3 regions of the Affinirhizobium rhizoryzae genome follow, and region 2 is predicted to be linked to each of the others. Evidence: riboswitches for the same ligand, from Rfam matches in the RefSeq annotation. Region 2 holds a riboswitch; each other region holds the start of a gene.
What was found. Region 2 has a riboswitch for thiamine pyrophosphate ahead of G6N80_RS01930 (ABC transporter permease). Riboswitches for the same ligand answer to the same signal wherever they lie in the genome.

Region 1 (7,288 bases), on a different replicon from region 2:
CAACGTCGAGCTTCACGCGCTCAGCATTGTCCTTCGGCAGCATCGGGTTCCAGGAACCGAGCGTTGCGATGAAGCGGCCATCGCGCGGCGCGCGGGCATCGGCGACAACAACGTGGTAGTAAGGACGCTTCTTGGAACCACCACGGGCCAGACGGATCTTCAGGGACATTTCAAACTCCTTCAGTTTTTTCGGTAAGGGCCGTCTTCTTCGACGGTCCTGTTGTGTTTCAGGCCGCGCTCAGGCGGTCTTTTCAGTGACACCGCCGTGTTCGGCAGCAATGGCTTCATGATGACGGATGACTTCCTTGATGATGAAATTCAGGAACTTCTCCGCAAAATCCGGATCGAGCTGCGCATCCTTGGCAAGGCGGCGCAAACGCTCGATCTGGTATTCCTCGCGCGCCGGGTCTGCCGGCGGCAAATCGAACTGGGCCTTCAGAATGCCCACTTCCTTCGTGCAGCGAAAACGCTCGGCCAGCATGTGCACAAGTGCCGCGTCGATGTTGTCGATCGACTGGCGGTACTTTCCGAGCTGTTCTTTGACCTTTGGATCAACCATGGCTTTGAACGTCTCCCCTCACTTCTTTTTCGGAAAGCCGGGAAGACCCGGCAGGCCACCCAGACCCGGAAGTTTGCTGCCCAATCCTGGCATACCGCCGGAAAGACCCGGCATCGAACCCGGCTTGAAGCCTGCGGCTTCCGCTTGCTTTGCCAGCGCTTCCAGCTGCTTGGGGTCCATTTGCGACAGATCAGGCATACCGCCCATACCACCACCAAGGCCACCAAGACCCATCTTGCCGGCCAGACCGCCCATCATCTGTTTCATGATGCCGCCTTTGCCCTTGCCACCCATAGCCTTCATCATGTCCGCCATCTGGCGGTGCATCTTGAGAAGCTTGTTGATTTCGGCGGCATCGGTGCCGGAGCCGGCGGCGATACGCTTCTTTCGGCTGTGCTTGAGAAGATCGGGATTGGCGCGTTCGGCCTTCGTCATCGACGAGATGATGGCAAGCTGGCGGTCAAACACCTTGTCGGTCATGCCGGACGCTGCGAGCTTGTCCTTCATGCCCGCCATGCCAGGCATCATTCCCATGATGCCGCCCATGCCGCCTAACGATTTCATCTGCTTCAGCTGCTCGGCCAGATCGTTCAGGTCGAACTTGCCCTTGGCCATCTTTTCGGCCATGGCGCGCGCTTTTTCGGCGTCGATATTTTCGGCGGCCTTTTCAACCAGCGAAACGATATCGCCCATACCGAGAATGCGGTCGGCGATACGGCGCGGATGGAACTCGTCGAGTTCCGACATCTTTTCGCCGATACCGATGAGCTTGATCGGCTTGCCGGTGACAGCACGCATGGACAGAGCGGCACCGCCGCGGCCATCGCCATCCATGCGGGTGAGAACGAGGCCGGTAATGCCGACGCGTTCATCGAAGTTACGGGCGAGGTTGACGGCGTCCTGACCGGTCAGCGAGTCCGCGACCAGCAGAATTTCGTGCGGCTTGGAGCGGGCCTTGATCTCGGCCATCTCCGCCATCAGCGGCTCGTCGATATGCGTACGGCCTGCCGTGTCGAGAATGACGACATCATGACCGCCGAGCTTGGCAGCCTGGACGGCGCGAGAGGCGATATCGGTCGGCGACTGGCCAGCAATGATCGGCAAAGTATCGACGCCCGTCTGAACGCCCAGCTGACGCAACTGCTCTTGCGCTGCCGGACGGCGCGTATCGAGCGAGGCCATGAGAACTTTCTTGCGGTCGCGATCCGTCAACCGCTTGGCAATCTTGCCGGTCGTCGTGGTCTTACCCGATCCCTGCAAGCCTACCATCATGATGACGACCGGCGACGGTGCGTTCAGGTCGATCGAAACGCCTTCCGAACCCAGCATCTCGATGAGTTCGTCGTGAACGATCTTCACGACCATCTGGCCGGGCTTGATCGACTTCAGGACGGAGGCACCAACGGCCTTTTCACGAACGCGATCGGTGAAGGAACGAACGACTTCCAGCGCCACGTCCGCTTCCAGAAGCGCACGGCGAACCTCGCGCATGGCCGCCGAGACATCCGCCTCGGAAAGCGCGCCACGGCCGGTCAGTCCACTCAAGATGGAACCAAGACGGTCCTGGAGGTTTTCGAACATCGTTTCATCCTTCTTGACGTTGCACAGTTCTGACTGGTGCAAACGTCGGGTCTTTGCCGCCGAAAAACAAGACGCAAAGCCAAACGACACCCGAGGGCGCCACGCGCTGTCGGGTGTTGACCTCCGGGATCTCTTTATACCTTTACGGGTCCCGGTCGGCGGCTAAAGTTCTTGAAACTTTCAGCAGATGGCGGGCTTAAACAGCAACTGGCCCGCAAAGTCAAGGCTGCCGGGGGTTTTTGCCATCTAGACCTGTCTGCACAATCAACCGACTGTGATGCCGCTGATCCGACATGCCAGCCTATCGTAACGCTTCTTGATAGGTTCAACCGGGATACTTATAGATTTTATTATGAAGCGACGCAATTTCCTGAAATGGTCAGCAATCGGCAGTCTCGCGCTTTTGGGCGGCGGGCTTGCAGCAGGGAGAGCCATGGCAGCCAACAAATATTATACGGGGCCGGTGTCCGACCATTTCGACGGAACGCGCTTCTTCAATCCCGGCGGCGAAGCGCCCAAAGGCTTTCTCAACCTTCTGAAATGGCGCTTCAACGGCAAGAGCATAGACTGGCCTGATGCCTATCCAAGCCCGTTTGCAGGCGCAAAGCCTGAAAAGCGGGTGACAGGGAACCGGATGGTGGTGACCATGGTCGGCCATGCTTCCATGCTGATCCAGGTTGCTGGCTTGAACATCCTGACCGACCCCGTCTGGTCGGACCGTACCAGCCCCGTGTCATTTGCAGGCCCGAAACGGGTGAACGAGCCGGGCATCAGGATCGAAGATTTGCCGGCTATCGATATCGTCATCGTCACCCACAATCACTACGACCACCTCGATATCGATACGCTGAAGCGTATCCACGCCGCCCATCGTCCGCGCTACATCACGCCTCTGGGCAATGACAAGATCTTCGGCCCGGAACTGGATGATCCGCGCATTACGGTCATGGATTGGGGCTCGAAGGATTATGTCGGCAAGAATGTGTCGATCCACTGCGAGCCTTGCCATCACTGGTCGGCCCGCGGGCTTGGCGACCGCAGCATGGCGCTGTGGGGTGCTTTCGTGATCGAGACACTGGCGGGCAAAATCTACCACGTCGGTGATACGGGCTTCCATGAGGGCATCAACTACAAGGCGGCGCAGGAAAAGCATGGTTCTTTCCGTCTCGCCATTCTGCCGATCGGCGCCTATGAGCCGCGCTGGTTCATGAAAGCACAGCACCAGAACCCGGAAGAAGCGGTTGCTGGAATGCAGCTCGCCAAGGCTTCTTACGCCATTGGCCACCACTGGGGTACGGTAAAGCTCACCGATGAAGGCATTGAGGAGCCGCTGGCGGCACTGCGCAATGCACTTGCAGCAGCACAGATCAAGCCGGAGCGGTTTCGTCCGCTTCGCCCGGGCGAAGCCTTCGACGTGCCGGAAGCGTAAGACCCTACATATGTTAGAATATTTCAATCTTTAAGCGATGTAAAAATTTTATGATCGCGAAAGATGCATCGTTGACTCTTGCCGTGCTTGGCTTCAGAATCCTGCGCATTCACCAGGGGTGTCCCGCAAGGGGCTGAGATTCCGCTGGGCTTGGCTTTTAGAGGCCAAGCAGCGCGGTGACCCGTTGAACCTGATCCAGTTCATACTGGCGTAGGGACGGTGCACGCGCGATTTCTACAGGGCCATGTCTGCCTTGTCTCGGCGTCTATCCATCTTTCCGGCTGACGTGACTGGATCTCCAAACCTTAAACCTTGGAGTTCCACGATGAACATTGCCCCGAATTTTCCCCGACTCGATGTGACAACTGGGCCGCTTCCCGCTTCAACCAAGATCCATGTGAGCGGCGAACTGCACCCTGACATCCGGGTGCCGCTTCGCCAGATTGCCCTGCACCCTACTTCCGGCGAACCACCGGTGAACGTCTACGATTCATCCGGCCCCTACACTGATCCGGCTGTCGCAATCGAGATCGAAAAGGGCTTGCCGCGCCTGCGGGAAAACTGGGTGGCGGCGCGGGGCGACAACGAGCTTTACGACGGACGCAGGGTGAAGCCGGAAGATAACGGCTTTGCCAGCGGCGAGCGCCTGACGCCCGCCTTCCCCGTCCAACCAAGGCCTCGCCGCGCCACGGGCGGCAAAGCGGTAACGCAATTGGCTTACGCGCGGGCGGGCATCATCACCCCGGAAATGGAGTTCGTGGCGATCCGCGAAAATCTTGGGCGGCGGGCCCTCAAGGAAAAACTGGAACGCGACGGCGAAAGCTTCGGAGCCGCCATTCCCGACTACGTGACGCCGGAATTCGTGCGGCAGGAAGTGGCGCTGGGTCGCGCCATTATTCCCGCCAATATCAACCACCCGGAACTGGAGCCGATGGCGATTGGCCGCAACTTTCTGGTCAAGATCAACGCCAATATCGGCAATTCCGCCGTCACCTCCTCCATGGCCGAGGAAGTGGAAAAGATGGTCTGGGCCATCCGCTGGGGTGCCGATACCGTGATGGACCTTTCTACGGGCCGGAACATTCACAACATTCGCGACTGGATCATCCGCAATGCGCCGGTTCCGATTGGTACTGTGCCGCTCTATCAGGCGCTGGAGAAGGTGGGCGGCATTGCCGAAGACCTGACCTGGAACGTGTTCCGCGATACGCTGATCGAACAGGCGGAACAGGGCGTCGATTACTTCACCATTCATGCAGGCGTTCGGCTTCACTACATTCCGCTCACCGTCAGTCGTGTGACGGGCATCGTTTCCCGCGGCGGCTCCATCATGGCCAAGTGGTGCCTGCATCACCACAAGGAAAGCTTCCTCTACGAGCATTTCGAGGAGATCTGCGACATCTGCCGTGCCTATGATGTCTCCTTCTCGCTGGGCGATGGCTTGCGTCCCGGCTCTATTGCCGATGCCAATGATGCCGCACAGTTTGCAGAACTGGAAACACTCGGCGAATTGACGAAGATCGCCTGGGCGAAAGACTGCCAGGTGATGATCGAAGGTCCAGGCCATGTTCCCATGCACAAGATCAAGGAAAACATGGACAAGCAGTTGAAGGTGTGCGGAGAAGCTCCCTTCTACACGCTTGGGCCTCTGACGACGGACATCGCCCCCGGCTACGACCACATTACCTCCGGCATTGGTGCGGCTATGATCGGCTGGTACGGCACCGCCATGCTGTGCTACGTCACGCCAAAGGAACATCTGGGCCTGCCCGACCGGGATGACGTGAAGGTAGGCGTCATCACCTACAAGATTGCCGCCCATGCAGCCGATCTCGCCAAGGGACATCCGGCAGCACAGGTGCGTGACGATGCACTTTCCCGTGCACGCTTCGAATTCCGCTGGGAGGATCAATTCAACCTCTCGCTCGATCCGGAAACCGCCCGTTCCTATCACGACGAGACCCTGCCGAAGGAAGCACACAAGGTGGCGCATTTCTGCTCCATGTGCGGGCCGAAATTCTGCTCGATGCGCATTTCGCACGATATTCGTGCCGAAGCACAAAAGGAGGGGCTGGAAGCCATGGCGGCGAAATTCCGTGAGGGCGGCGATCTGTACATGCCTGTTGCGGAATAAGGACCAGTTCGGACCATGACAATTCTGATCAAGGGGGCCGGCGTTGCCGGTCTCGTACTTGCCTATGAACTGCGCCGCCGCGGCCTGAACGTGGTTCTGAACGATTCGGCGCCACGGGCCGGTTTGGGCGCATCTCACTATGCGGGCGGCATGCTTGCCCCCTGGTGCGAACGCGAAGCAGCAAACGAGACCGTCTTCGATCTCGGATTATCTGCCGCCGACTGGTGGGAGCAGGCACTGCCCGGCATGGTCCATCGGCGGGGCACGCTCGTGCTGGCACTGAACCGCGACCGCGCAGAACTCGAAAGGTTTGCCAAGCGCACCCATGGCTATCAATGGCTGGATGAAAAGTGCATTGCAGCGCTCGAACCGGCTCTGGCAGGACGCTTCACCCGAGCACTCTATTTTGCCGGAGAGGCGCACCTGGATCCGCGGAAAGCCCTTCTCGCACTGGAAGAAAAGCTGGTGAACGCAGGGGTGACGCTTTCCTTTGGCCAGCCAATGACATCCCCCTTGCGTCGCTTCTCGAAGATTGTGGATTGCACAGGTCCATCTGCCATCGGCAACATCAAGGGGCTGCGCGGCGTACGCGGAGAAATGTTGATGCTGGAGACACAGGAAATCCAGTTGACGCGCACCATCCGTGTCTTGCATCCGCGCCATCCCGTCTATCTCGTCCCGCGCGGCGAGGGTCAGGTGATGCTGGGTGCAACCATGATCGAAAGCAATGACGCAGGGCAAGCTTCGGTTCGATCTACCATGGAGCTTCTGAATACCGCCTACGCATTGCATCCTGCCTTTGGCGAGGCCCGCATTCTGGAAACGGGTGCCGGCGTGCGTCCTGCCTTTATCGACAACACGCCACGCATTGTAAAAACCAAAGACGGCATCGCCATAGCCGGGCTTTATCGTCACGGCTTTCTTCTGGCACCGGCACTGGCCAGACAGGCAGCGGACATGATGCAACGCGACCGGCGGAAGGGGGCCGCATGAGGGTGATCGTGAATGGCGAGACTTTCGTGATTGGCTCCACAAACCTCGCAGACCTGTTGCAGGAACTGGAATACGAAGGCGAGTGGCTGGCAACGGCCGTGAATGCAGAACTTATCCATCGCGAAGAGCGCGAGACCTTGGAACTGAAACCGGATGACCGGATCGAAATTCTCTCACCTCGACAGGGAGGCTAACGATGGCATTAACGCTCTATGGAACAACGGTCTGTTCGCGCCTGCTGCTTGGCACCGCACGCTACCCCTCCCCGCAGGATCTGTCGGCTGCGGTGCGCCAATCCGGTACGGAGATCGTAACAGTTTCGCTCAGAAGAGAGACAGCAGGCGGCCGAACCGGCGGCGCATTCTTCGAGCTCATTCGCGAACTCGGCGTGCATGTGCTGCCCAATACGGCGGGATGCCATACGGTTTCAGAAGCGGTTCTGACGGCAAAGATGGCACGCGATCTGTTTCGCACCAATTGGATCAAGCTGGAACTGATCGGCCATCAGGATACGCTGCAGCCGGATGTTTTTCAGCTGGTGGAAGCAGCAAAGATTCTGAGCGACGATGGTTTCGAAGTGTTTCCCTACACG
Region 2 (7,288 bases):
GATAATACCCAATCCAAATGCGGGAATTGCGCTTCTGGCCGCACTCCACCTTTGCCGAGTGCTCGCCTTCTGCATGGGTGGACCGGCCTTCACGGACAGGCTTATCGCAATCGCCAGACAGAGCGCCATCAGACCTCCCGCGAAAAATCCTCCGGTCAGCAGCGAACCGACCGAGAGATTTGTCGCCGCGGCCAGCAGCAGGAATGCAATAGAGGGCGGGATGACATTGTCGAGCACGGAAGAGGCAGCGATGATCGCTCCCGCCTGCGCAGGCGGATAGCCATTTTTCACCAGTTGCGGCTGAAACGTGGAAGCTCCAAAGGCGGCATTCGCGACGGATGAGCCTGACGCGCCCGAAAAAATGACACTGGTCAAAAGGACAGTCTGCGCCAGTCCTCCCTTTCGATGACCGACAAGGGAAGCAGCGAAGGTAACCAGTCGCTCCGCGGTGCCGGAAACCGTGAGCAAGGCACCGGCCAGCAGAAAGAAGGGAATCGACAGGAGCAGGAAGCGCGACATTCCATTGATGGCAGAAGACACGAGTGCCGGTTCCGGCAATACACCTCCGAATAACGGAGCGAAACAGGCGGCTGCGAGGAAGGCATGTGCCAGTGGTGCCGAAACCAGGAGCCCGACCCCGGCGATCAACGCCATAAAAAGGCTGGGCGGCCAATCACTATCAACCGTCGCGATCTTCGATGACCCATAAAGCAGTCCGGCAATCACCAGCGAAACGAACAGCCCTCCTATCCTACCGGTAAGCACGCGATCGCAGCAAAGCATGGCGAGCAATAACACACCACCGGTGACGAAGAAGGAAAACCGGATCCATTCCGGCAGCCCAAGCGTGGGCGATACCCCACCAATCGCTGAAATGCTGGACAACGCCCCATTGACCAAAGCCAGCCCGGCTGTAACCGAGACTGCGTCGGCAGCGACATCGAAGGTCGTTGCGAACGAGGCTGGCAGCCATCGCCGCAAGACATCGAAACGCATCGAAAGGGGTCCGCGATAGGCAAGCGGGATCGCCAAGGCAATCAGCGCAAGATGCAGCCAGATCGCCAATTCTTCCTGCCCGAGAAAGCCGGTCCGGAACAGGTAGCGGGCGGCAACATTGGCCAGCACCAGCACGAGCAGGACTGCCATGAGGCCTGCAAGCGCATTCCCCAGCGACCGCTCCAGCCTATCCCGAAAGCCCGCAATCAAGCGGGCCACCAGCCATGGAAGTGATGCACCGGCCCCCGACCTGAACCAACCTGCAACGCCACGCCCGCCTTCAAGGCAGCATGAAGATAAGATTTCGCGGATTTGGCGGCATCTTCGAGGGAGGCTCCCTTTGCCAGTTCCGCGGCCAGCGCGGCAGCCAGCGTACAGCCGGTTCCGTGATCATTGGTGGTTTCGATCCGCTCTGCTGTCAAAACCACTGTCTGGTCAGCGGTGATCAGGAAATCCGTACTTTCAGCCGAACTGCCATGCCCGCCTTTGATGAGAACGGCCTTTGCGCCAAGGGACAAGATCGCCCTCGCCTGCACCTGCATCTCATCTGCGTTTTTGGCAACCGGCTTGCCTGTCAGCAAGGCTGCTTCGGGCAGATTGGGGGTCACGACTGCAGCGAGCGGTATAAGCCGTGTTCTCAACGTTTCGATCGCGTCTTCCCGCAGCAGTCTATCGCCAGAGGTGGCAACCATGACTGGGTCGACAACGACCGGACCCGCAAAGGCGGCGAGTTCGTCGGCGATGGTTGCGATAGTTTCACTGCGCGAAACCATGCCGACCTTCAGGGCGTTGACCGGAAGATCCGAAAAGACGGCTCGCATCTGTGCTGCGATCGTGGCGGGTGATATGTCTTCAACGGCTGTCACACCGCGGGTGTTCTGCGCCGTGATCGCTGTCACAACACTGGCGCCATAAACTCCGAGTGCGGAAAAGGTCTTCAGATCAGCCTGAATACCTGCGCCGCCCCCGCTGTCGGATCCGGCTATGGTCAGGGCAATGGCAGTCATCGTGCTTTATCCTTCAAACTTGCATCCACAGCCTTGCGAAAGGATGCGGTCGCTTCGGCAATATTCGGCGCCCTGAACAGGGCGGAAATGGCCGCAACACCATCTGCCCCCTGCGCGATGACCGAGCCGATACGCTCCATCGAAATTCCCGCAATCGCTCCGACCGGCAGAGACGGGTTCAACTGACGGATCTGGTCACGCAAGGCGCGCAGACCTTCTAGGCCGACTGGTGGATCGGGGTTGACCTTCGAAAGCGTTTCGAACACGCCGCCGATGCAGGCGTAATTGACAGGCGCGCTTCCCGCATAGGCGGCATCGACAGGTTTCTTGACCGTCACGCCTATGAGCGCATCCGGCCCCAGCAAGCGACGGGCCATTTCGGCATCCATGTCCTCTGCGCCCAGATGGACACCATCGACACCAGAGGCGATCGCGACATCCACCCGATCGTTGATGACGAGTGGAACCCCTGTTCCGGCAATCGCCTGCCGGATGGCCGAAGCCCGCTCGATCATCAGCCGAGTTGACGCGGATTTGTCGCGATACTGCAGAATAGTGGCGCCGCTCTTCGCAGCAATCGCTGCCAGTTCCGGCAGGTGACCGACATCGCTTAAGGATGCGTCGACAATGGCGTTCAATCGATAGTCTACCTGCCTCATGCTTCGATCCTTGCCCGTTGATTAAGTTCATGCTCGTCCAGCGAGGCTAGTGCATCGAGGAAGGCAGGTTCGAATGTTCCGGGTCCCCGTGCATGGGTGGCAGCGATCTCGGCGGCACTGCCGGTGACGGACAGCGCGCAGGCCGCAGCAGTCAAGGCATCGGGCTCAACTGCCATGAAGGCGGCAATGATGCCACCCGAGAGGCATCCGGTACCGGTAACCTGCGCCATCCAGGGATGACCGTTGCGGATCGAAACACGCCGTTCGCCATCAGCCAGTTCATCAACCGGCCCAGTCTGGATGCGAAGGCTGGCGCGCGTATCGCATATCACGCTCATCTCTGCCCGATTGCCGCGCACGATAGTGGGACCGAGCGAAATGAGTTCGCGAGCGAACTCCAGCCTGCCCGGTGAATAATCGCAATGGACCGGATCCATGATCCACGGCTTGCCGCTGGCATTCGCGATATCGACTGCGATACGAATCACGGCCCGACGCTCAGCATCTAATGTGCCGAGATTGATGGTCAGCGCATCGGCCTTCGCCACGAAATCGGCGATTTCATCGCGGGACGAAGTCATTGAAGGTATGCCGCCCACGACAGTGATACCATCAGCAGTAAACTTCTGGACCACGGTATTCATCAGGCAGTGAACCCGCGGCCGCTGGGCGCGAACACGGGCCAGAATCGCGCCGGCATCTACAGCAGTCGGCTGCCGCTTGACGTCACTCATTTCAGCTCCACGGCAATATCGTCCACAGCAGGCGCCTTGGGGATCAAGCCACTCTCGGCCATGAAGGTGCCAAAGCGCTGATAGCGGGTACGGTCCAGCGCCGCAGGCCGTTTGGCAAGACGTGGCAGCGTGTCGACGAAAACCTTCCGGTTCAGCTCATTGTCCAGATCCGGATAGGCTTTGAGGAAGAGGCCAAGAGCCTCATCCGGATGATTGGTCAGATAAACGGCGGCCTTTTCCACGGCCTGGAGAAAGCGCGGGAGACGGGGATCGGCAACAAGCTGTTTGCGGGTCACGAAAACGAGCTCGTCGTACACCGGCACGCCGTGCTCCTCGGGAAAGAATGCCTTGCCCTCATGTCCTTCGATCCGCATCTGGGTCAGCTCGAAGTTTCGAAAACCGCCAATCGTGGCGTCCACTTTCCCGGCGATCAGGCTTGGCGAGAGCGAGAAGTTGACATTCACGAGTTCGACGTCAGAGAGTTGAACACCCTCCCCGGCCAGCATGCGCTTCAACATTGCATCCTCGAAACCGGAAACGGAAAAACCGATCTTCTTGCCTCTGAGATCCTTGAGCGACTTGATCGGGCCGTTGGCCAGCACCGTCACCGTGTTCAGCGGGGTCTCGACCAGCGTACCGAAGCGCACCAGAGGCAAGCCGGCGGCAGTATCGAGATAGAGGTTGGGTTGATAGTGGATGCCGATATCTGCCTCGCCGGTCGATACCAGACGCGGAACGGCCGAAGGATCCGCCGGCGGAATGAGCTTCACCTCAAGCCCTGCATCCGCAAAATAGCCCTTCTGCTGTGCCACAACCAGCGGCGCATGATCCGGGTTCACGAACCATTCCAGCAAAACATTCAGCTTGTCTGCGGCATAGGCAGACGCAGGCACGGCAAGGGCAGCCAGCGCGACGAGCGCTGCGAGAAAGCGTTTCATGAAGAAGGTCCCGGTTTGAATTTAGGGTAAGAAGGAGTTGGGTGATTGACCTCGCGCGCCCAGGGAGCAAGGCCCGCCGTCACGCGGTCCACCCCGAGCCGAAGCGCCAGCGTGTAAAGCGCCAGCACACCCATGGCGGCAAACATCACATCGGTCTGAAGACGCGCATTGGCCTGCATCATGACAAAGCCAAGCCCGCCCGCCGCACCGACCCATTCGCCAACAACCGCGCCCAGCGGGGCCAGGGGGGCGGCGATCCGCAGACCGGAAATCAAGGATGGAAGCGCCAGCGGAAGGCGTAGATATCGCAGTGTTTGCCAGTGGCTCGCCTGCGTCAGCGCCGCGGCATCCAGCATGGCGCCATCAGTTCTGCGCAAGCCATCGTAGAACGCAGATGCCACCGGAAAGAAGATGATGATGACGGTCATCGCCACTTTCGAGGCTATCCCGAACCCGAACCAGATGACCAGCAATGGCGCGAGCACAAAGACCGGAAAGGCCTGGAGGACCAGCACAAGCGGCCACACGATCTGCCCAGTCCTTGGAAAGGCTGCAACAGCGAGCGCCGTGCCAGCACCGAGCAGCGCACCCAGAACCAATCCAACAAGAATCTCGCTAGCCGTCAGCAGGCTGTGACGGAGGAGAAAGCCTGTCTGCTTCAGATAGACATCCGCCACTGCCATGGGCGCTGGCAGGAGATAGCGCGGCGGCTCCAGAAGAACGATGACACCCTGCCACACCAGCAGGAGAAGAATGACAGCAAGCAGCGTTCGTTGAACCGTCATGCGCGCCACTCACGGCGTCGCGACGTCCAGCAGTCAAACATGTCGGCAGGGCAATATGCCACGGCCCGCTCCCCGATCATCACATTCGATCAGGATCAGCGGATGAAGCGAAACAGCGCTTTGCGAGCGATTTTCCGTTCCTACGCCGGCATGACCCGGATCAGGTTCAAGGGTCCGGCTCACCGCCATCTCAGCACCGTACAGGTGCTCCCCTCGGAATTTGCGCTGAATATGGTGAGAAACCAGCCGTTGTCAACGAAAAGTAGGATGGATGGAAATCGTTGACCCATACCGATTCATGGTTGTGTGCAAAGATCGATAGGCGTTGAATGCTGATACTATTCCGGCTAGACCGGAGCATGGCTTTCAGGTTCGTACATACAGCCGACATCCACCTCGATTCTCCGCTGCGTAGCCTTTCACTGCGCAATCCGGAGCTGGCAGAACTCATTGGCGATGCCACACGGCAAGCGCTTGTGCGTATCGTCGATCTCTGCCTTGAAGAGAGGGTCGATGCGCTGATCATCGCCGGAGATCTTTACGACGGCGACCAGACCTCGATGAAGACTGCGCGATTCCTGGCGACGCAGATGCAGCGGCTGCATGAGGCGAATATCAACGTCTTCAAGATCCGCGGTAATCACGATGCTCTATCCCGCATCACCCAGGAACTGGTACTACCGCCTTCGGTCAAAGTATTTTCCGGGCGCGCCGAAAGTGTTGAATTGAACGCCGGGAACCACACGGTCGTCATCCATGGCCTCAGCTTTGCCAAGCCACAGGCTCCCGAAAGCCTTCTGCCGAAATACAAACAGGCAGTTTCCGGCGCAATCAACATCGGCATCATGCATACGAGCCTCGCTGGCGCGCCAGGCCATGATCTCTATGCACCCTGCTCCGTCGGCGAACTGCATGCCTCCGGCTTTCACTACTGGGCTCTTGGCCATATTCACCAGCGGACGCATCACGCCGGAGAACGGACGGTCATCATGCCCGGCATGCCACAGGGGCGTGATATCAACGAGGCAGGGGAAAAAAGCGTCACGCTGGTGACTGTTCAGGACGACGGTAGTCTGACGATCGAAGAACGCCTCACGAGCATTGCACAGTTCTCTCGCATCGACGTCGATGTGTCAGGCCTGACGGAATGGACCGATCTCGCCGAACACATCAGCTCCACTCTGGAGCGTGAAAGAACGCGTACTCTCTCCAGTCATCTCGTTGCGCGTCTGCGTCTGATTGGCGAAACGCCTCTGGCCTGGACGATGCGCCGTGACATGGATCTGCTTCTGGCTGAAGCCGAACAGCGCGCAGAAAGGACCGGACGGGTCTGGATCGAAAAGCTTGAGCTGGATGTGCGTCTACCGTCGGCGCCTGTCGGCGCGTCAGGCGCAGATCCAGTGGTTGAGCTCAAGGAGATTATTCACAGTCAGGTCATCCCCTCGGCGGGTTACAGGGAACAGGTGCGCGAGCTCGTCACCCAGCTTCTTGATGATCTTCCCGCAGAAGCAAGGCAGTTTGCGGGAAAGGATACCGAAAGTTTCGACAGCCTCGTCGATCAGCTGATCACACAAGGTAGCGAAGACATCCTTTCCCGACTGGCCGCCGTTGATCGGGAGAAGAACTGATGCGTCTTTCCCGGCTCGATCTCACGCGCTACGGCAAGTTTACCGATCGTGTGCTCGACTTTGGAGCACGTCGCGAAGGTTTGCCTGATCTGCATATCGTCTACGGTCTCAACGAGGCGGGAAAGTCAACGGCATTCTCCGCCTATCTCGACCTGCTGTTCGGTATTCCTGACAAGAGCTCCTACGATTTTCTGCATGCCTATAGCGCCATGCAAATTGGCGGGCGGTTGGAGATCGACGGTCGCGGACAGGATTTCATTCGCATCAAGAAGCGGACAAACGCCCTCCTCGATCACTCTGGTCAACCACTGCCGGAAGCCGTTATTGCATCTGCACTGGGCGGGCTGACGCGCGACTCCTACAGAGCCATGTTTTCTCTGGATGAGCATTCGCTGCAGGATGGCGGACGTGCGATTGTTGAAAGCAAGGGTGATCTGGGGGAGCTTCTGTTTTCCGCAAGCGCGGGCCTTGCCGAACTGAGCCGCGTTTTGAACGCAACCGAAGAAGAGGCTTTCGCCTTCCACAAGAAGCGAGCCCGCAC
Region 3 (7,288 bases), on a different replicon from region 2:
CTGTGCCAACAGGCATCGGCAAGCGCGACGGGCGTTCCGTCATTCTTGCGATAGAGGACAACCGGTTTGTTGCAGATGGTGCGTGGCAGAAGTGCCCGCTTCAACTCTACATCATAGGCAGCGGCATACCAGGCGTTCAGCGGGAAAGTTGGCTTTGACATGTGCATCACTCCTCTTAATGAGAAGGTTTGCTCAATGTATACATTCTGTCAAGCGGCTAGTGAAATTTGCAACGAATTTCCCTTTCGGCCAGACTGAATGGCTCCCTTCTGTATACATAAAGACTGGAGGTGCGGATCAGTCAGAAATGATCTTCAGGCGCTGGCCGGGTGTGATCGACGCGCCTGTGGGCAACGCGTTCAGAACACGAAACAGGTCAAGCTTACGGTCCGTTCCCATCATTCTGGCAGACAGCGTGGTTATCGTGTCGCCCTGTTGAGCCGTCACCACACGAACGCGCAGCGGCTTCAGATCCGCCGCTTCCTGAGGGGTTATCTTGCGGAAGCTGTTGCGGATCGTTTCAGCCGTCGCCTGGAGGGTTGAATTGCCTTTTGGCACCGCTGTCAGGAATCGGAAGATCCGCTTGTCCATGCGGATTACGGTCACATCGAAATCCCACCGTTCCGCAGAGGCTTTCGCATTGGCGGCAGGCAGGCCGTTTACGGTGATGTCTCGAACGGTATTCGGCTGCAGGCCAGCAACCCAGCCGCTTGTCAGATAGTTGGTCAGGCTCTGCGTATCGCTGCCTTCGACGCCATCGAAGCGGATAGCCGTCTCATCCGGTCCGGTTGCCAATACGGCTTCGGCCTTGTTATCGATCCGGAAGCCTTCCGGCACATCGAAACGTATGCCAAGGCCTGCATGCAGGAAGGTCTCGTTGCGAACATAGCCTTCCTCCGGGCTGTCGCCGTAGAGAAGTCCATCGATGCCGTTGAGGTAGTAATCGCGCCCCTTGTCGCCGACGGTTCCCTCCTGCCCAAAAGCGCGTGCGTGCTGGCGCGCCAGTTCCACGCGTTGCGGCGCGTTGGGGTGACTGGACAGAAAGTCCAGGCTCTGGTCGCTTTCCGGATCTACCGAGGAGAAGCGGGCATAGGCAGCCATGCTGTCCAGAAAACGTGCTGCGGCATAGGCATCGTAACCGGCCTCACCCAGCATACGCACGCCGATCACATCCGCCTGCAGTTCCTGCTGCCGGGAAAAGGCTGCGAGACGCAGCTTGCCACGGGCAAGAGCCTGCTTGCCGGCCAGATCGCTGGAAAGAACTTCAGCCACGACACGGCTCGCGATGACTTCGGCCTCTTCTCGCTTCTGTCGCTCGATGCCGTGATTGGCGGTCACATGCGCCATTTCATGGCTGAGTACAGCGGCGACCTCCGAGGCGTCATTTGCCAGCGCCAGCAGGCCACGGGTTACATAAAGATAGCCGCCTGGTAGCGCAAACGCATTGATGGCCGGCGAGTTCAGAATGGTTATGCGATACGACTGATTGGGGTTTTCTGATACCGCGGTCAGTGCGCCGGTGATACGCGCAACCAGCCTTTCCGTCTTGGCATCGTGATATTCGCCGCCGTAGCTTGCCAGAATGCGCGGATGTTCGCGTGCCCCCATGGCGGCTCGAGGATCGTTTTTCTGGACCGTATCGACGATCTGCGGGTTGGTGGAGGGTTTCAGATCGGCCTGGTAGCTTTGGTCCAGGATGGACTGGCAGCTCGTCAGAAGCGTCGCTGCGGCAAGCATGGAGACGAGCGCGCGGTATCCGTGCCGCTTCCGGGAGGTGCGGGTTGCTGCAAGTGCCTGTCCGGGGCAGTCTCCCCCGGTGATGCTGGAACCTTCAATCGGAAATATCATGCTTCCAAGCCCGCCATCCGGCGCATCCTGCGACCCTTGCCGCGATCTCCTGCGAATATGCGGATGGCAAGATGTTTCTCCGTGAACCGCCTCAACTTACTTAAGTAGTTAGCGGCGAAAGGGCAAACATCATTCCGCTCTTTTCTTGCATTGCGGCATCGCATTGATGCAAGTCTAAAATGTGGCGCCGGAGTTAACGTCTCGTGAACCTTTGCAAGATTTCACCAAGCTCTAGAGGCGCTGTACAACTTCGCCGTTCTCGATATGGATGACGTTCTGCGCCAGACGGCTGATATCATCCGGGTTATGACTGACGAGAAGCACGGTATTGGCAGTTTCGCGATGCAGTTTCAGCAGCAGAGTTCCCATGTCCGCACGGAGGGCAGGGTCCAGCGCCCCAAATGGCTCGTCCAGCAACAGAAGCGGTTTCTTGCGTACAAGAGCGCGGGCGAAGGCCACCCGCTGCCGCTCACCGCCGGACAGGGTCGCGGGTTTGCGCTTCTCCATGCCTGATAGTCCTACCCAATCCAGTGCATCACCGACCGCGCGCCTGTCCTGCGCGGTCAGTTTCAGGGCCGGATCGATTCCAAGGCCGATATTGGTGAAGAGATCGAGATGGGTGAAGAGGTTGTTATCCTGAAAGACAAGGGAGATCGGCCGCTCGGCGGGATGTGCGTTCGATAGATCATGGCCATTGATGATGACCTCACCGCTATCCGGCTGTTCGAAACCGGCAAGGAGATTCAGGAACGTCGATTTGCCTGACCCGGATGGTCCCGTGATGGCGGTTATGATGCCTGGTCTGACAGAGCAGTCGAAGTGGAATTTCGTCGCTCCGAGGTTGAAGCGAACATTGCGCATCTCGAGACCGGGACTGTGTTTGCTCATCTCTGTCGCCTGTTGCCTACGGTGCCAAGGATCGTGAAGCCCAGGCAGACCATGCCCAGCAGCAGCGCATACCCATCAGCATCCGCGGTTCTGTAGCTGCCCATGCTACTGTAGACCAGCCACGGCAAGGTTAGCAGATCCTGTGAACTGAAGAGCGCCACGGCCCCCAGATCGCCCAGCGAGAGCGCCATGGCAAAGGAGAGTGCCGTCAAGGCTGGCCTGAAGAGGACCGGCCAATCGACGATCCGGAAGCGGGCCCAGCCTGTCAGGCCAAGATGGGCGCAGAGCCTGTCCGTCTGTGCTGCATGGGCCCGAATGGCAGGCTCGATCACGCGGATCACGAAAGGAAGCGCCATCAGCATGTTGATCGCGGCGATTAGCGCTGGTGCGAAAAAATTGACATCGCCGAAGGGCCTCAGTGACAGGAACCACCCGGTTCCCAGCACCACCGGCGGCACGAGCAGCACAAGGGAAGATGCTGCCGAAAGGCTTGACCCAAGCACGCGAGAGGCCCGGGAACTGGTTCTTCGAACGCTGAGCACATGATCGGCGCCAATGATCCCGAAACCGATGGTGACCGCTGACGCGCCTGCGCAGAATGCAATGGAAAGACTTGTGAGCAGTGCCTGCCGGAAATCTGGCTCCAGGACGAGGCGCTCAAGGTCAGCCGACAGCCCGGACACGAGGATCATCGCAAGCGGCAGGATCAGGAAGGTAGCGGCCAAGAGAATGACGATGGCGTCGCTGCTGCGGGCAAGGCGCGAGCGGCCATCGTAGCGGCTCCACAATCTCCCTTCGCCGACGGCCGTGTCTTCCGCTTTCGGCAGCAGGTTCAAGCAGAGCAATATGACTGTCGTCACTGCGATCTGCATTAAAGCCAGGGCAATTGCGCGGGGCGGATCGAAATCGAAACGCAGTGTCTGATAGATCGCTACTTCGAGCGTCGTGGCGGCAGGGCCGCCGCCTAGAACCAGCACCAGCGTGAAACTGGTAGCGCAGAGCATGAAGATAAGCCCGCTGGTCGCCGGAATGACACGCATAAGAGCGGGTAGCTCCACATGACGAAGAATAGACAACCGCCTCATGCCGAGACTTGCCGTCAACCGCCAGTATTCCTGGGGCAGCCGCTCCAAGGCCGCCAGCATCATGCGGGTTGCCAGCGGCAGGTTGAAAAAGACATGAGCGATCAGAATACCGCTCAGGCCATAGATGCTGATGGGTTGCTCAAGACCCAAAGCTTGGAGCGCCTTGTTCACAAGTCCCTGTCGCCCGAAGATGCCAATGAGGCCGAGCGCACCTATAAGAACAGGCAGTCCCATGGGCACGGCCATGAGGCGCACGAGCCAGATACGCCCGGGGAATTTCGTCTGCCGAGCCAGTGCCAAGGCGACCGGCAGCGCAAGACACAGGGAAAGCGCAGTGGAAAGGGTAGCCTGCAACAATGTGACACGCAGCAGGCTGAGGGTATAGTCGTCCACCACACTGCCCTGGACGAGACCGGTGGGAGCGAATGCCAGAAGAACTGCCACAGGAACCAGAACGAGCAGAGCGATGACGGTCAGGGCCGCAACGCCACCCGCCAGCCCGCGCTGCTGTTCAGACCGTGTCAGCATTCGGTCTTACTTTGCGCTCATGGCCGTCTGCCACTCGCGAATCCAGGCCTGACGATTCTTGGCAACCTCGGCTGATGGCATCAGAAAGGTTTTCTCGGGCTGCGGCAGTTTGGAAAAGGCTTCTGGCAGGGGGCTCGATGTCGGCGCGACTGGCATCATCCAGTTTGTCGTCGGAATGATCCCCTGAAACTCGGGGGATAGCGTGAAGGAGAGGAATTTGCGGGCCAGATCCTGGTTTTGGCTTGCCTTCAGCATGCCCGCCACTTCGATCTGAATGTAGTGTCCCTCTTCGAACTTCGCAGCCTGATAGCGATCCGTCTTTTCCTCGACCATGTGATAGGCGGGCGAGGTGACATAGGAGAGCACCATCGGCGCCTCGCCCTTGGTAAACAGGCCATAGGCTTCCGACCAGCCGGGCGTGACTGTCAAAACGCGGTTCTTCAGCTTCGCCCACGCCTCTGGTGCCTTGTCGCCATAGACCGATTTGACCCAGAGAAGCAGGCCAAGACCGGGTGTTGACGTGCGTGGATCCTGGATCACGATTTTCTGCGAGGCATCGCCCTCAACCAGGTCTTTCAGGCTCTTTGGCGGCGTTTTCAGGACTTGTGTATCGTAGACGACGGCGAAATGCCCGTAGTCATAGGGAACGAAGACGTCGTCCTTGAAACTTCCGGGAACCTTGGCAGAGGTCGTGTCGATGCCGTGGGGTGCAAAAAGGCCTGTCTGCTTGGCTTCTTCAATAAGATTGGTGTCGAGGCCGAGGGCAATATCGGCCTTCGACGTCTGACCTTCCAGCTTCAACCGCGTCAGCAGTGCCACGCCATCCGAAACGCCGACGAAGTTGACCGTGCAGCCACATGTCTTCTCGAAAGCCGCCTTGACCTTCGGTCCGGGGCCCCACTTCGAGATGAAGCTTTCATAGGTATAGACTGTGAGGCTTTTCGCTTCCTGAGCGTTGCTGGTCGGTGCCAGCAACAGACCGAGAAGACCACAAACAATTGCTAGGGGAGATTTCATCAACGCTACCTCGACCAAAAGAGTTCAGGGAATAGGCGTCGATTTGAACGGTCTAATCCCTCCGCCGGTGTTAACCGGATCAGGTTCCGCGGGTTGGCTTCCAGATGGAAAACCTCTCAGCCATCTTCATGGCACCCCGTTAGAGCGTCGAAACATGTATCGGGCGGCCCGCTGTTTGGCAAGCGGTCCGCGCTTATCGATTGGCAGCAGTCAATGTCCGCAACTGCTGGGGCATAGCCGCAATGCTGCCGATGCGGTTTGCAATGGCATAGGAAACGGTATCTTGCAGGATATGCGGCATGACGGGCTTCGTCAGGACACCGAGCGGGCGCACGTCCTGACCTTCCAGTTGTTCCGGGTTAGCCGTCATGAAGACAACGGTGATCCCGAACCGCTCTGCCAGCTCGCGTCCGATGGAGGGACCGGTGGCACCATCGGACAGATTGACGTCGACGAAGGCGATATCCGCGTGCGGGGCCAGCGCCAAAGCATGGTCTCGACCGCTGGCAAAACCGGCCACCGTCAATCCCATTTCCTCAATGGTCTCGGCGATATCGAGAGCGATCAGAAATTCATCTTCGACAATCAGGACTCGTTGATTCATGGCTGTATCTTCCAGCCGACGACGCATAACTTGAGCCGACATGGGGACATCCCTTCGTTGAACGCTAACATAGCCGGAACCGCATTTCCGACCCTGTAGCCTCCGAACGTGCCAATATGGGATTTGTTCCGGGACGTGACTCGAATCCGGAAAACTAACGAAACATTAATCTTAACATAAACTTAAGCGAGTTTAGCCTTCCAGCTCTTCCCGCAGCATTTCGAGCTCCAGCCATTCTTCTTCCATGGCTGTCAGTTTGGTGCGCAAGGCTTCCATCTCTGAGGCGAGGCGGTTGAAGGCAGCCGGATCCTTCGTGAAGAGATTTGGATCGGCCATCTTGGCCTCGCGGGCCGCAATGTCCTTGCCGATCTTGTCCATCTCTTTCGGCAGGTTTTCGAGCGCAAACTTCTGCTTGTAGGAAAGCTTGCCCTGCGCTTTGGGTGCCGAGGCTTGAGCGGGTGCGGAAGCGGCTTCCGCCTTGGCCTTCTCCTTCTCGGCCTTGCGCTTTTCCTCCAGCGCGCCTTTGCGCTGAGCCATCATGTCCGTATAGCCGCCGGCATATTCGATCCAGCGTCCGTCAGGCGCTTCCGGATTTGCCGGCGCGATGGTGGATGTCACGGTGCGATCGAGGAAGTCACGATCGTGGCTGACAAGGATGACGGTGCCGCTGAAGCCGGAGACGATTTCCTGCAACAGGTCCAGCGTCTCGATGTCGAGGTCGTTGGTCGGCTCATCGAGGATCAGCAGGTTCGAGGGCCGTGCCATGATGCGGGCCAGGATCAGGCGCGCGCGCTCGCCACCGGAAAGGTTTCGGATCGGCGTGCGCATCTGCTCCGGCTGAAACAGAAAGTCCTTCATGTATCCAGCAACATGGCGCTGCTCGCCATTCACCAGCAGGTTCTCGCCGCGTCCATCTGTCAGGTAGTGACTCAGCGTATCTTCGAGGTTCAGGTCTTCGCGCTTCTGGTCGAGCGTCGCGATTTCCAGATTGGTGCCGAGCTTGATGATACCTGAATCCGGCTCCAGCTGGCCGGTCAGCATTTTCAGAAGCGTTGTTTTGCCTGCACCGTTCGGCCCCACAAGACCGATGCAATCGCCACGATGCACGCGGATGGAAAAGGGCGCGACGATCTGGCGCTCTTCATACCGCTTGGTGATGGCTTCCGCCTCGATCACCAGCTTGCCGCTTTCCTTGCCTTCGGTGGCGCTCGCCTGAATGGTGCCTTGCGGACCGCGATGGCCGCGGTATTCCGCCCGCAGGCTCTGCAGTTCACCAAGACGGCGCATATTGCGCTTGCGGCGTGCCGTCACGCCGTAG

Region 1: another riboswitch for thiamine pyrophosphate. It lies ahead of thiC (phosphomethylpyrimidine synthase ThiC); the one in region 2 lies ahead of G6N80_RS01930 (ABC transporter permease).
Region 3: another riboswitch for thiamine pyrophosphate. It lies ahead of thiB (thiamine ABC transporter substrate binding subunit); the one in region 2 lies ahead of G6N80_RS01930 (ABC transporter permease).

What each region holds. Positions count from the first base shown of each region.
Region 1 is NZ_CP049250.1:1,245,915-1,253,202, reverse strand. It holds gene rpsP (30S ribosomal protein S16) at 1-169, opposite strand, end outside; gene G6N80_RS12100 (chorismate mutase) at 239-559, opposite strand; gene ffh (signal recognition particle protein) at 578-2,140, opposite strand; gene G6N80_RS12090 (MBL fold metallo-hydrolase) at 2,493-3,569, shown strand; TPP riboswitch at 3,674-3,804, shown strand; gene thiC (phosphomethylpyrimidine synthase ThiC) at 3,895-5,703, shown strand; gene thiO (glycine oxidase ThiO) at 5,719-6,696, shown strand; gene thiS (sulfur carrier protein ThiS) at 6,693-6,890, shown strand; gene G6N80_RS12070 (thiazole synthase) at 6,893-7,288, shown strand, end outside.
Region 2 is NZ_CP049249.1:230,637-237,924, reverse strand. It holds gene G6N80_RS01955 (TRAP transporter large permease) at 1-1,146, opposite strand, end outside; gene thiD (bifunctional hydroxymethylpyrimidine kinase/phosphomethylpyrimidine kinase) at 1,203-2,003, opposite strand; gene thiE (thiamine phosphate synthase) at 2,000-2,662, opposite strand; gene G6N80_RS01940 (hydroxyethylthiazole kinase) at 2,659-3,396, opposite strand; gene G6N80_RS01935 (ABC transporter substrate-binding protein) at 3,393-4,334, opposite strand; gene G6N80_RS01930 (ABC transporter permease) at 4,331-5,119, opposite strand; TPP riboswitch at 5,240-5,343, opposite strand; gene G6N80_RS01925 (metallophosphoesterase family protein) at 5,479-6,747, shown strand; gene G6N80_RS01920 (ATP-binding protein) at 6,747-7,288, shown strand, end outside.
Region 3 is NZ_CP049250.1:1,198,781-1,206,068, forward strand. It holds gene G6N80_RS11830 (aromatic ring-hydroxylating dioxygenase subunit alpha) at 1-161, opposite strand, end outside; gene G6N80_RS11835 (M48 family metalloprotease) at 298-1,737, opposite strand; gene G6N80_RS11840 (thiamine ABC transporter ATP-binding protein) at 2,080-2,736, opposite strand; gene thiP (thiamine/thiamine pyrophosphate ABC transporter permease) at 2,733-4,349, opposite strand; gene thiB (thiamine ABC transporter substrate binding subunit) at 4,356-5,366, opposite strand; TPP riboswitch at 5,406-5,515, opposite strand; gene G6N80_RS11855 (response regulator) at 5,560-6,012, opposite strand; gene G6N80_RS11860 (ABC-F family ATP-binding cassette domain-containing protein) at 6,163-7,288, opposite strand, start outside.